DNA from 4 places in the Nitratireductor sp. PBL-C9 genome. Region 4 is predicted to be linked to each of the others. Evidence: riboswitches for the same ligand, from Rfam matches in the RefSeq annotation. Region 4 holds a riboswitch; each other region holds the start of a gene.
The links. A riboswitch is a leader RNA that binds a small molecule or an ion and turns the genes downstream of it on or off. The one in region 4 is predicted to bind thiamine pyrophosphate.
Positions count from the first base shown of each region.

Region 1: linked by a shared signal. The riboswitch ahead of thiC (phosphomethylpyrimidine synthase ThiC) and the one ahead of thiB (thiamine ABC transporter substrate binding subunit) in region 4 are both predicted to bind thiamine pyrophosphate.
Region 2: linked by a shared signal. The riboswitch ahead of thiC (phosphomethylpyrimidine synthase ThiC) and the one ahead of thiB (thiamine ABC transporter substrate binding subunit) in region 4 are both predicted to bind thiamine pyrophosphate.
Region 3: linked by a shared signal. The riboswitch ahead of ACRTG1_RS01045 (YkoF family thiamine/hydroxymethylpyrimidine-binding protein) and the one ahead of thiB (thiamine ABC transporter substrate binding subunit) in region 4 are both predicted to bind thiamine pyrophosphate.

Region 1 is NZ_JBPAXW010000001.1:52,974-56,267, reverse strand. Features, by position in the region: gene thiC (phosphomethylpyrimidine synthase ThiC) at 1-1,547, opposite strand, end outside; TPP riboswitch at 1,661-1,785, opposite strand; gene argE (acetylornithine deacetylase) at 1,895-3,085, opposite strand; gene ACRTG1_RS00265 (tripartite tricarboxylate transporter permease) at 3,078-3,294, opposite strand, start outside.
Region 2 is NZ_JBPAXW010000001.1:767,151-770,444, reverse strand. Features, by position in the region: gene thiC (phosphomethylpyrimidine synthase ThiC) at 1-1,273, opposite strand, end outside; TPP riboswitch at 1,387-1,511, opposite strand; gene argE (acetylornithine deacetylase) at 1,621-2,811, opposite strand; gene ACRTG1_RS03590 (tripartite tricarboxylate transporter permease) at 2,804-3,294, opposite strand, start outside.
Region 3 is NZ_JBPAXW010000001.1:212,170-215,463, reverse strand. Features, by position in the region: gene ACRTG1_RS01055 (phosphotransferase) at 1-176, opposite strand, end outside; gene ACRTG1_RS01050 (DeoR/GlpR family DNA-binding transcription regulator) at 339-1,100, shown strand; TPP riboswitch at 1,217-1,329, shown strand; gene ACRTG1_RS01045 (YkoF family thiamine/hydroxymethylpyrimidine-binding protein) at 1,323-1,931, shown strand; gene ACRTG1_RS01040 (ABC transporter permease) at 1,936-2,724, shown strand; gene ACRTG1_RS01035 (ABC transporter ATP-binding protein) at 2,721-3,294, shown strand, end outside.
Region 4 is NZ_JBPAXW010000009.1:80,643-83,936, forward strand. Features, by position in the region: gene thiP (thiamine/thiamine pyrophosphate ABC transporter permease) at 1-419, opposite strand, end outside; gene thiB (thiamine ABC transporter substrate binding subunit) at 458-1,462, opposite strand; TPP riboswitch at 1,500-1,661, opposite strand; gene ACRTG1_RS18505 (thiamine diphosphokinase) at 1,755-2,402, shown strand; gene ACRTG1_RS18510 (ABC-F family ATP-binding cassette domain-containing protein) at 2,406-3,294, shown strand, end outside.

The sequences.
Region 1 (3,294 bases), on a different contig from region 4:
GCCCGCGAAAGCGCATCATCGCGGATCTTCGCCGCCGGATGCCCCTTGGCGAGGTCCGCCGCATGCGCCGCGATCTTGTAGGTGATGACGCCTGTCTTCACGTCATCGCGGTCAGGCAGGCCCAGATGCTCTTTCGGCGTGACGTAGCAGAGCATGGCCGTGCCATACCAGCCGATCATCGCCGCGCCGATGCCGCTCGTGATGTGGTCATAGCCCGGCGCAATGTCCGTGGTGAGCGGCCCAAGCGTATAGAACGGGGCCTCGCCACAGACCTCGAGCTGCTTGTCCATGTTTTCCTTGATCTTGTGCATGGGCACATGACCGGGGCCTTCGATGATGACCTGGCAGTCCTTCTCCCAGGCGATCTTCGTCAGTTCGCCCAGCGTTTCCAGCTCGGCAAACTGGGCTGCGTCATTGGCGTCGGCGATGGAGCCGGGCCGCAGGCCGTCGCCCAGCGAGAACGACACGTCATAGGCGCGGCAGATGTCGCAGATTTCCGCAAAGTTCTGGTAGAGAAAGCTCTCCTTGTGATGGTGCAGGCACCACTTGGCCATGATCGAGCCGCCGCGCGAAACGATGCCCGTGACACGGTCGACCGTCAGCGGAATGTAGTGCAGGCGCACACCCGCATGGATGGTGAAATAGTCGACGCCCTGTTCAGCCTGTTCGATCAGCGTGTCGCGGAACACCTCCCAGTTCAGGTCTTCGGCAATGCCGTTCACCTTTTCCAGCGCCTGATAGATCGGCACGGTGCCGATCGGCACGGGCGAATTGCGGATGATCCATTCGCGGATGTTGTGAATGTTGCGGCCGGTCGACAGGTCCATCACCGTATCGCCGCCCCAGCGCGTCGCCCACACCATCTTTTCCACTTCCTCTGCCATGGAGGAGGTGACGGCGGAATTGCCGATATTGGCGTTGATCTTCACAAGGAAGTTGCGGCCGATGATCATCGGCTCGGCTTCCGGGTGGTTGATGTTGCAGGGGATCACGGCCCGGCCGCGCGCCACCTCGTCACGCACGAATTCCGGCGTCACGAAATCGGGGATCGATGCACCAAAACTCTCGCCGTCGCGGGCAAGCGCGGCCTTGGCCTGCGCGCGTCCGAGGTTTTCGCGGATGGCGATGAATTCCATCTCCGGCGTGATGATGCCGGCGCGCGCATAGGCGAGCTGCGTGACGGCCGTGCCGTCCTTCGCTTTCAGCGGCTGATGGCGAATGGGAAATTCCGGCGTCAGCCGGTCGCCGGTGGCAAAACCATTGTCTTCCGGTTTGACGTGGCGTCCCTCATAGGCTTCCACGTCGCCGCGCGCCTTTACCCAGGCTTCGCGGATGCGCGGCAGGCCCCTGTCGATCTCGATCAGCATGTCGGGATCAGAGTATGGGCCGGAGGAATCGTAGACGGTCACCGGCGGTTCGCCGGCGCTCGGGTGCACCGCGATTTCGCGCATGGGCACGCGAATCTCGGGGTGAAGCGTTCCGGGTTTGTAGACCTTGCGCGACGCCGGCAACGGGCCGGTGGTTACGGTCGGGGCAAATGCGTCCATGGGTTCAGAGCCTCCTCTGCTCGTTCAGCAATGGAGACCCAGTTCGTGCCGAGAGGAGGAAGAGCTGTGACGTTCCTGTACGGAAACGGTTTTCGGCCGCGATAAGCCTGTGACCCGCCAAGCGTGCACCATCCCTACGCCAGTATGAACTGGATCAGGTTCATCGGGTCACTGCGCTGCATGGAAAACCATGCCAGCAGAATCTCAGCCCCTTGGCGGGACCCCCCAGGTGAGGCTTTAGGGTGGGCGAAGGCGGTGCTGCTTGTCAAGCAGGCTGACGCGGTTGTGCAGAACTCCGCGTCAGGGGAGGCCCGGCCGCGATGAGCGGCCGGGCCGGAATGCTTCGGTCAGGCCGGTTCGGTGACCTTCCAGGCGACCTTGCCGAGAAAATCGAGGCAAAGGTCCAGCTGTTCGATTGCAACGAATTCGTCGGGCTTGTGCGCCTGGCGAATCGAGCCGGGGCCGACAATCACCGAAGGGATGCCGCCGATGGTCTCGAACACACCGCCTTCCGAACCGTAGGACACCTTGCCCGACCACTCCGGCATGATGTCGCGGAAGAAGGCGAAGCCGTCGGTCGACGTGCTGTCGCCCATCGCCGGATAGGCGAAAATTTCTTCCCATTCGATGCCGGTTTCGGCGCATTTCGCCTGCATTTTCGGCAAAATTTCTTCGTTTGCGCGCTTTTTCAGAGATTCCAGTTCGGCCCGCGCATCATGGGTCGGCAGGCTGCGAATCTCGAAGTTGAAGCTGCACAGATCCGGCGTCACATTGGTGGCGACGCCGCCGGAAATCATGGTCGCCAGCATGGTCGAATGCGGCACCGTGAAATCGCGGTCGAAGGGGCCTTCCTCGCCGATCTGCTCGCCGCGTTCGGCGATCATCGAAACGATGCGCGCCGCATAGTCGATGGCGTTGACGTGATCAGGCGCGAAGGAGGAGTGGCCGGACGTGCCATGCACATGGCAGCGCATGGCGATCTTGCCCTTCTGACCGGTCACCAGCGTCATGTCGGTCGGCTCGCCGATGATCGCCAGCATGGGCGGAACGTCGAGCGCGGCCAGCCATTCGGCGATGGCCGGCGCACCGAGGCAGCCCACTTCCTCGTCATGGGAGAAGCAGAGCCAGACGGGCCTTTCCAGCTTCGCGGCTGCCAGCTGCGGCACCATCGCCATGACACAGGCGGCGAAGCCCTTCATGTCGCAGCTTCCGCGGCCATAGAGCTTTCCGTCGCGCTCGGTCAGGTCGAACGGACCGGAAGTCCAGCCCTTTTCCAGCGCCGGCACCACATCGGTGTGGCCGGACAGCACGACGCCGGGAACGTCTGCAGGGCCGATGCGGGCGATCAGGTTTGCCTTCTCGCCCGTCTCGTCCAGCAGTATGACCGGCTCGATGCCGTATTCCCGCAGGAACGCCGCCATGTGGTCGATGAGCGGCCGGTTCGAGTAGCGGCTCGTCGTATCGAAGGCGACCAGATCCTTCAGGTGGCTCTTGGCATTCTCAAGCAGTGACATGGTGGACTTTTCGGCCTCAGGCATTCTGTGCAGCACGGTTCTCTCGGTATTTTTGCCACTCCCGGCGGATCGTCAGGCCGACGAAGAACACGATCAGACCTGCGAAAATCCAGGAAATGGCGGACTGGAAGAAGACGGACGGGTCACCGCGCGAAATGGCCAGCGCGCGGCGCAGATTGTCCTCGAACATCGGCCCCAGAATGAAGGCGATCAGGAACGGCGCCGGGGGGATG
Region 2 (3,294 bases), on a different contig from region 4:
CGAGCTGCTTGTCCATGTTTTCCTTGATCTTGTGCATGGGCACATGACCGGGGCCTTCGATGATGACCTGGCAGTCCTTCTCCCAGGCGATCTTCGTCAGTTCGCCCAGCGTTTCCAGCTCGGCAAACTGGGCTGCGTCATTGGCGTCGGCGATGGAGCCGGGCCGCAGGCCGTCGCCCAGCGAGAACGACACGTCATAGGCGCGGCAGATGTCGCAGATTTCCGCAAAGTTCTGGTAGAGAAAGCTCTCCTTGTGATGGTGCAGGCACCACTTGGCCATGATCGAGCCGCCGCGCGAAACGATGCCCGTGACACGGTCGACCGTCAGCGGAATGTAGTGCAGGCGCACACCCGCATGGATGGTGAAATAGTCGACGCCCTGTTCAGCCTGTTCGATCAGCGTGTCGCGGAACACCTCCCAGTTCAGGTCTTCGGCAATGCCGTTCACCTTTTCCAGCGCCTGATAGATCGGCACGGTGCCGATCGGCACGGGCGAATTGCGGATGATCCATTCGCGGATGTTGTGAATGTTGCGGCCGGTCGACAGGTCCATCACCGTATCGCCGCCCCAGCGCGTCGCCCACACCATCTTTTCCACTTCCTCTGCCATGGAGGAGGTGACGGCGGAATTGCCGATATTGGCGTTGATCTTCACAAGGAAGTTGCGGCCGATGATCATCGGCTCGGCTTCCGGGTGGTTGATGTTGCAGGGGATCACGGCCCGGCCGCGCGCCACCTCGTCACGCACGAATTCCGGCGTCACGAAATCGGGGATCGATGCACCAAAACTCTCGCCGTCGCGGGCAAGCGCGGCCTTGGCCTGCGCGCGTCCGAGGTTTTCGCGGATGGCGATGAATTCCATCTCCGGCGTGATGATGCCGGCGCGCGCATAGGCGAGCTGCGTGACGGCCGTGCCGTCCTTCGCTTTCAGCGGCTGATGGCGAATGGGAAATTCCGGCGTCAGCCGGTCGCCGGTGGCAAAACCATTGTCTTCCGGTTTGACGTGGCGTCCCTCATAGGCTTCCACGTCGCCGCGCGCCTTTACCCAGGCTTCGCGGATGCGCGGCAGGCCCCTGTCGATCTCGATCAGCATGTCGGGATCAGAGTATGGGCCGGAGGAATCGTAGACGGTCACCGGCGGTTCGCCGGCGCTCGGGTGCACCGCGATTTCGCGCATGGGCACGCGAATCTCGGGGTGAAGCGTTCCGGGTTTGTAGACCTTGCGCGACGCCGGCAACGGGCCGGTGGTTACGGTCGGGGCAAATGCGTCCATGGGTTCAGAGCCTCCTCTGCTCGTTCAGCAATGGAGACCCAGTTCGTGCCGAGAGGAGGAAGAGCTGTGACGTTCCTGTACGGAAACGGTTTTCGGCCGCGATAAGCCTGTGACCCGCCAAGCGTGCACCATCCCTACGCCAGTATGAACTGGATCAGGTTCATCGGGTCACTGCGCTGCATGGAAAACCATGCCAGCAGAATCTCAGCCCCTTGGCGGGACCCCCCAGGTGAGGCTTTAGGGTGGGCGAAGGCGGTGCTGCTTGTCAAGCAGGCTGACGCGGTTGTGCAGAACTCCGCGTCAGGGGAGGCCCGGCCGCGATGAGCGGCCGGGCCGGAATGCTTAGGTCAGGCCGGTTCGGTGACCTTCCAGGCGACCTTGCCGAGAAAATCGAGGCAAAGGTCCAGCTGTTCGATTGCAACGAATTCGTCGGGCTTGTGCGCCTGGCGAATCGAGCCGGGGCCGACAATCACCGAAGGGATGCCGCCGATGGTCTCGAACACACCGCCTTCCGAACCGTAGGACACCTTGCCCGACCACTCCGGCATGATGTCGCGGAAGAAGGCGAAGCCGTCGGTCGACGTGCTGTCGCCCATCGCCGGATAGGCGAAAATTTCTTCCCATTCGATGCCGGTTTCGGCGCATTTCGCCTGCATTTTCGGCAAAATTTCTTCGTTTGCGCGCTTTTTCAGAGATTCCAGTTCGGCCCGCGCATCATGGGTCGGCAGGCTGCGAATCTCGAAGTTGAAGCTGCACAGATCCGGCGTCACATTGGTGGCGACGCCGCCGGAAATCATGGTCGCCAGCATGGTCGAATGCGGCACCGTGAAATCGCGGTCGAAGGGGCCTTCCTCGCCGATCTGCTCGCCGCGTTCGGCGATCATCGAAACGATGCGCGCCGCATAGTCGATGGCGTTGACGTGATCAGGCGCGAAGGAGGAGTGGCCGGACGTGCCATGCACATGGCAGCGCATGGCGATCTTGCCCTTCTGACCGGTCACCAGCGTCATGTCGGTCGGCTCGCCGATGATCGCCAGCATGGGCGGAACGTCGAGCGCGGCCAGCCATTCGGCGATGGCCGGCGCACCGAGGCAGCCCACTTCCTCGTCATGGGAGAAGCAGAGCCAGACGGGCCTTTCCAGCTTCGCGGCTGCCAGCTGCGGCACCATCGCCATGACACAGGCGGCGAAGCCCTTCATGTCGCAGCTTCCGCGGCCATAGAGCTTTCCGTCGCGCTCGGTCAGGTCGAACGGACCGGAAGTCCAGCCCTTTTCCAGCGCCGGCACCACATCGGTGTGGCCGGACAGCACGACGCCGGGAACGTCTGCAGGGCCGATGCGGGCGATCAGGTTTGCCTTCTCGCCCGTCTCGTCCAGCAGTATGACCGGCTCGATGCCGTATTCCCGCAGGAACGCCGCCATGTGGTCGATGAGCGGCCGGTTCGAGTAGCGGCTCGTCGTATCGAAGGCGACCAGATCCTTCAGGTGGCTCTTGGCATTCTCAAGCAGTGACATGGTGGACTTTTCGGCCTCAGGCATTCTGTGCAGCACGGTTCTCTCGGTATTTTTGCCACTCCCGGCGGATCGTCAGGCCGACGAAGAACACGATCAGACCTGCGAAAATCCAGGAAATGGCGGACTGGAAGAAGACGGACGGGTCACCGCGCGAAATGGCCAGCGCGCGGCGCAGATTGTCCTCGAACATCGGCCCCAGAATGAAGGCGATCAGGAACGGCGCCGGGGGGATGTTCAAAAGCAGCATGATGAAGCCGACAACGCCCATGATGAGCAGGACGGTGACGTCGAACATGTTGCTGGAAATCGAATAGATGCCATAGACGCACAGCATCAGGACCACAGGCGTCAGAAGCACCTGCGGGATCGACGCGATGTGCGAGAAGAAGCGCACCGTCAGCTTGCCCGCGCCGAACAGCAGGACCGAGGAGAACATCATGCCGATGAACAGCATGTAGACCTCGTTCAGATTGTTCTGGAACAGAAGCGGGCCGGGCGTGAGGCCCT
Region 3 (3,294 bases), on a different contig from region 4:
TGAAAGGGATAGTCCTTGCCGAAACGGACCACATGGCCGCCGGCATCGTCGGTAACGAGCCAGCTTTCATTGCTGATGCCGCCGACAAGCGGCTCTATCGTGATTGCCCCCTGCCATAGGGGCAGTGCCGCAATCCGATCAGAGCCCGGGGCGGTGATTTCCCGTGCTGCCGTCATGTCTCCTCCCGCAGCCTTTGGCTGTCGATTTTGAGGAAGAATTGATGGGCATCTGTGTGAAGTCAACAGAAAAATGTTGAAGTTTGACCGATTTGCATCTTCTTGAATTTCAAATCAGTCATGATAGGGCATAAACGGGCACAACCGGTAAGGGCAACGCAGATGAACTATTCCCCCCGCCATGGTCGGATTCTGGATCTTCTGACAGAGCAGGGCACAATGGGCGTCAATGATCTGGCGCAGCATCTGGAGGTGTCGGTGGAAACCGTCCGCCGCGATGTGAAGGCGCTTGCCGGGCGTGGCGCCATCGTGCGCATGCATGGCGCCATCGCCTTGCCGTCCGTGGTCAGCGAAGCGCCGTTCGAGCGGCGCATGCGGGAGAACCGGCAGGCCAAGGAGACCATTGCCGCACTGGCCGCCTCGACGATCCGCGATGGCGAGTCGGTGATGCTCGACACGGGCACCACTACCAGCCTTCTGGCGCGCGCGCTGCTGGACCACCGGCAGTTGACCGTCGTTACCAACTCATCCGACATCGCCCGCACGCTGGCGACCGTCAATGGCAACAAGGTCTACATGGCCGGCGGGGAGCTGCGCAGCGACAGTGGCTCCGCGCTCGGCTTTTCCGCCATCGAGTTCGTCAGCCGTTTCAGCGTCGATCACGCCATCATTTCCGCCGGCGCGGTGAACGCGATGACCGGCATCATGGATTACGATCTGGAGGAGGCGCAGTTCGGCAACGCGGTTCTGGCGCGTGGTCGCCGCCGGGTTGTCGTGACCGATGCTTCCAAGTTCGGCCGGAAGGGGCTGGTGCGCGTCTGCTCCTTTGCCGAAGTCGATTCGCTGATCGTCGACAGCATGCCGCCGGAAGACCTGTCCGAAGCGCTCCGTCTGGCCGATGTGACGGTTACCTGCCCCGCCTGACGGGGGCGTTCGGGCCGCCGGCGCACCACGCCTGTGGGAAAGCTGTACATTTGTTCTCCGACGAAACAGTTCCTGCACAATCAACTTGCTTTCCGTCTCGGGATTTGGTTCGTTCCGCGCATCCACAGGGGTGCCGCGTATCGCCGCGGCTGAGATGAGGGTGCAAATCCTCGGGCCCTAGAAGCTGATCTGGGTAATGCCAGCGGAGCAAGGAGGACAATCATGTTCGCAGGTGCGCAGCTTTCCCTTTATCCGATGACCGACAATTTCGTCGACGTCATCATGTCGTCGCTCTCCGCGTTCGATCCTTACCGGGACCGGTTGCGGATCGAGACCGACGATATCTCCACGCTCGTCGTCGGCCCGCCCGAAGTGCTGTTTCCGGCGCTGCGCGATTTCTATGTCGCCGCCGCATCCACCCGCCATCACGTGGTGCTGCGCGCCACGCTCTCGCGCGGCTGCCCCGGCGAGCCCGACGATCCGATCTGCAGCACCTCTGCACTCGCCAATCCGTCAGAGCCACTCGCCGAACGGCAGAAGGCAGCGCTTGAAGCGGTGGCCAATGCCAAGACCACGTCGGAAATCGCCCGCGCGCAGTTCTCGCTTTACGTGATGGGCGCCGGCGATCACATGGCGGAGATCATGGGCTGCATCGACTTCCTGAAGTCGAGCGGCGTCTTTGACCGCTCCAAGAATTTCTGCAGCCGTCTCACCGGCGATGCAGGCCCGGTTTTCGCAACGCTCGAACAGGCCTTCTGCCGGTTCGGTCCGCCCGAAGGCCATGTGACGGTCGATCTCACCGTTTCCGCCAACAGCCCCTCCACGGCCTGACCCCATGTCTCAGGGTCGGCCCCGTCCTGCGGGCGGACGGCTGGTGCGCGGCTTGCCTGCCCTGGCAAGCGTTGCCGGTGCAATCCTCCTTTGGGAAATCTATGTGCGGCTGTCGGGCATTTCGCCGCTGGTTCTGCCTGCGCCTTCGCGCGTCATCGAACAGATGGGCGTCAACCGCGCCCTCCTGTGGGAGAACACGCTACCGACGCTGAGCGCGACGCTGACCGGCTTTGCCTTCTCCGTCAGCATCGCCTTTGCCCTCTCGGTGGCGCTCGATTTCCTGCCGAAGCTGCGGCGGGCGCTGTTCCCGATCTTTGTCGTCAGCCAGACCCTGCCGCTGGTGGCCATCGCGCCGCTGGCCGTCCTGTGGTTCGGTTTCGGTCTCACACCGAAAATCCTGCTCGTGGCGCTCGTCACCTTCTTTCCCATGCTGGTGGCGCTGGTCGATGGCTACGAATCCACCGATCCCGAAATCGAAACGCTGATGCGCTCCATGGGCGCGTCGCGGTGGAAAGTGTTCCGGGCGGCGCGCTTTCCCTCGGCCATGCCCTATTTCTTCGCCGGCCTGCGGATTTCGATCACCTATGCCGTGGTCGCCGCGATCTTCTCCGAATATGTCGGCGCGCGCGCCGGGCTCGGCATTGTCATTCTCAACGCCAAGAACAGCTTTCGCCCGGATCTCATGCTGGCAGCGGTCGTGGTCAGCTCCACGCTGACGCTGGTGCTCTTCGGCGTCTCGGCGCTTCTGCAACGCGCGCTGCTGCGCTGGCGTGAAGCGGGGCAAACACGATGAGCGCCCTCGAAATGCGCAATGTGGGCGTGACGCTTGGCGAAACCGCCGTGCTCGACGATGTGTCGCTGCATGTGGGGCAGGGGGAGTTCGTCTCCATTCTCGGCCCTTCGGGAGCAGGCAAGTCCACCCTGTTTCGCCTGCTCACCGGCGCGCTTGCGCCGGATCGCGGCGAGATCCTGCGCGATGGCGCGCCGCTGAAGCGCGATGGCCAGACCTTCGCCTTCATGCCGCAGCGCGACGCGCTGATGCCCTGGCGACGCATCATCGACAACGTCATTCTGGGGCTGGAAGTGCAGGGTGTGCCCCGCGCCGAGGCGCGCGCCCGCGCGCTGCCGCTATTCGCCGAATTCGGGCTGGAAGGCTTTGAGCAGCGCTATCCGGCGGAACTCTCGGGCGGCATGCGTCAGCGCGCAGCCCTTCTGCGCACGGTCATTCAGGCCCGCCCGATCCAGCTTCTCGATGAACCCTTCGGCGCACTCGACGCGCTCACCCGCGCGCAGATGCAGCGCTGGCTGGAGGACCGCTGGCGCGCCGCGCGCTGGACCACGCTGCTCGTCACCCATGACGTGC
Region 4 (3,294 bases):
TGGGCGACCAGAATGCCCGAAAGCCCGTAAATGCCGGGCCAGTGCTCATTGAAGAGCACGGACAGGAAAGGCGCGAAAATCCCCGCTCTTCCCAGAAGCGCCAGAATGCCGAGCGCCGCCACAATGGCGGGGAGCGCAAGCGGCACGGCAAACAGGCGCAGAATGAAGGCGCGCCCCACAAATGCGGGATGGCGCGCCAGCGCGCGCGCCAGAAGGATCGCCGGCACGACTGATAAAAGCGTCGATAACAGCGCCTGCCAGAGCGTGAAGCGGGCGATCCGCAGCAGATAGGCGTCGAAAGCTGCAAACGCGCCCGTACCCTGTTGCAGGGCCTCCACGGCAAGGCCCGCAAAGGCCCCGCCGATCAGCAGGCCGACAGCGGCCAGCGCAAGCCGTCCCGCTGCGATACGCCTGTCCATCAGGGGGCGTCTTTCCATGTCGGGCGCGCGCGAAACGGTCAGCGGCTCATCACCGAAAGCCACTCATCGACCCAGGCCTTGCGGTTTTCCGCCACCTCTTTCGATGAGAATTCGAGCGTCTCGCCCGGCTTCACCAGAGTGTCGAACACCGGGTTGAGCGGCTCCGATGTCTCGCCGGCCGGGAACATCCAGTTGGTTTCGGGAATCGCGTCCTGAAAGCCGGGACCGGTCATGAAGGCGAGGAATTTCTGCGCCAGCGGGTTTTCCGCGCCCTTCACGGTCTGTGCGGCCACTTCCACCTGAAGATAATGCCCTTCTTCAAAGCCCGCCGCCTTGTAGCGCTCGGAATCTTCGGCAATCTGGTGATAGGCGGGCGAGGTGGTGTAGGACAGCACCATCGGCGCTTCGCCGCTGGTGAACAGGCCATAGGCCTCGCTCCAGCCCGGCGTCACCGTCAGCACCTTGTCCTGCAGTTTGCCCCAGGCGTCCGCTGTGTCGTCGCCATAGACGGCCTTCATCCAGAGCAGCAGTCCGAGGCCCGGCGTGGAGGTGCGCGGGTCCTGAATGGCGATCTTCAGATTGCTGTCGCTCTCCACCAGCTCCTTCAGGCTTGCCGGCGGGGTCTCGATGGCCTCGGTGTCATAGACAAAGGCGAAATAGCCGTAGTCGAACGGAACGAACGTGTCGTCCTCGAAGCCGCCCGGCACGTTCACCCTGCCCATGTCGACGCCATGCGGCGCAAACAGGCCGGTCTCGCGGGCCTCGTGCACGAGGTTGTTGTCGAGACCGAGCACGATGTCGGCCTTGGTCGATTTGCCTTCGAGCTTCACGCGGTTCAGAAGCGCCACGCCATCGGCCACGGAAACGAAATCCACGTCGCAGCCGCATTCCGCTTCGAACGCCTTCTCCACCGCCGGGCCGGGGCCCCAGTCGGAGGTGAAGCTCTCATAGGTGTAGACGGTGAGCTTGTCTTCGGCCGCCGCATGGCCGGCCATGGCCAGCGTGCCAAGCGCTATGGTGGAAAGCAGGGTGGTCGCGCGCATCTGCGCCTCCTCTCGTTTGGTTGGGGAATGAGGCGCTGTGCGAAAAGCGTCTAATCCCTCCGCCGGTGCAAACCGGATCAGGTTCAGCGGGTTGGCCGGGTTCCACTGATGCGGCTTTCCTTTGTTCAGGGAAAAGCTGCATCCGTTTCAACCACTGGGCCTCTCAGCCGGCAATCCGCCGGCACCCCGTTAGAGCGACCGGGAAAATAGGGCGCGGCAGGGGCCGGCGCAAGAGGCGGAATGGCGCGAACGCCGTTGGCGCTTGCCCGCCGGCATGATATGGGCCTCGACCATGAGCCTGTTTACCCTTCTCCTGGGCGGAGATCTCACACGCACGCCGGCACTCGATGCCGAAATCGCCGACAGCCGCATCATCGCGGCTGATTCAGGCATGCGCCACGCAGCGCTTCTGGGCGTTATGCCGGAGCTGTGGGTCGGCGATTTCGATTCCGAGCCGGACGGCATGGCCGAGGCCTATGCCCGGGTGCCGCGCCGCGCCTTTTCCGCCGACAAGGACAAGACGGACGGGGAACTCGCCATCGCCGCAGCGCTGGAAGCGGGCGCGACGAGCCTCGTTCTCGTGGGTGCTTTCGGCGGCGCGCGGCCCGACCACATGTTCCTGCATCTCGCGCAGGCGCTTCAGCTTTCAGAACAGGGCATTAAGACGCGGCTGACAAGCGGCGTGCAGGAAGGCGTGCCGCTGCTGCCCGGCAAACGCCATCGCTTCGACTATCCGCAGAAAACGCTGTTTTCGATCCTCGGCTTTTCGGCCCTTTCCGGCCTCACCGTGGAAGGGGCCAAATGGCCGCTCGATGCGGTCGAGGTTCCTTTCGGCTCGTCGCTGACCCTTTCCAATGTGGTCGATGGCGAACTCGCGGTTACCCTCAAAGAGGGCAGGGCGCTTCTGGTCGCCCATCTTTCCAACGACGGAGAACACTGATCCATGGCGCCGCCTCTCTTAAAGCTTGATGGCATTCGCCTGACCTTCGGCGGCACGCCGCTGCTCGATGGCGCATCGCTGATGGTCGGCCCCGGCGAGCGGCTGGCGCTGGTCGGGCGCAACGGCTCCGGCAAGTCGACACTTCTGAAGATCGCCGCCGGCCTCGTGGAGCCGCAGGATGGCGAGGTGTTCCGCCAGCCGACGGCGACCGTGCGCTATCTGCCCCAGTCGCCCGACTGGCAGGGTTTTTCGACCGTGCGCGCCTATGTGGAGGCCGGTCTCGGCCCGGCGGACGACATCAACCGCGTGGCGCTGGTCATCGACCGGCTGGGCCTGTCCGGCGATGAAGACCCGGCAACGCTGTCGGGCGGCGAGGCGCGCCGTGCCGCGCTCGCCCGGGTGCTTGCGCCCGAGCCTGATCTGCTGTTGCTGGACGAGCCGACCAACCATCTCGACCTCGCCACCATCGAATGGCTGGAAGAAGAGCTGCAGCGCACGTCTTCAGCCCTTGTCACCATCTCGCATGACCGTCGTTTTCTCGAACGCGTGAGCCGCGCAACCGTCTGGCTCGACCGTGGCGTGACGCGCAGGCTCGACAAGGGCTTTGCCCATTTCGAGGACTGGCGCGATCAGGTGCTCGAAGAGGAAGAGCGCGACCAGCACAAGCTTGCCCGCAAGATCGAGCGCGAGGAGCACTGGCTGCGCTATGGCGTCACCGCGCGCCGCAAGCGCAATGTGCGCCGTCTGGGCGAGCTGCATGCGCTGCGCGAAAAGCACCGCAGCCATCGCGGTGCGGAAGGCGTGGCCACCATGACGGCCAGCGACGCCGCCGAATCCGGCAAGCTGGTCATCGAGGCAAAGGGCCTCGCCAAGTCCTATGACGGGCTTCAGG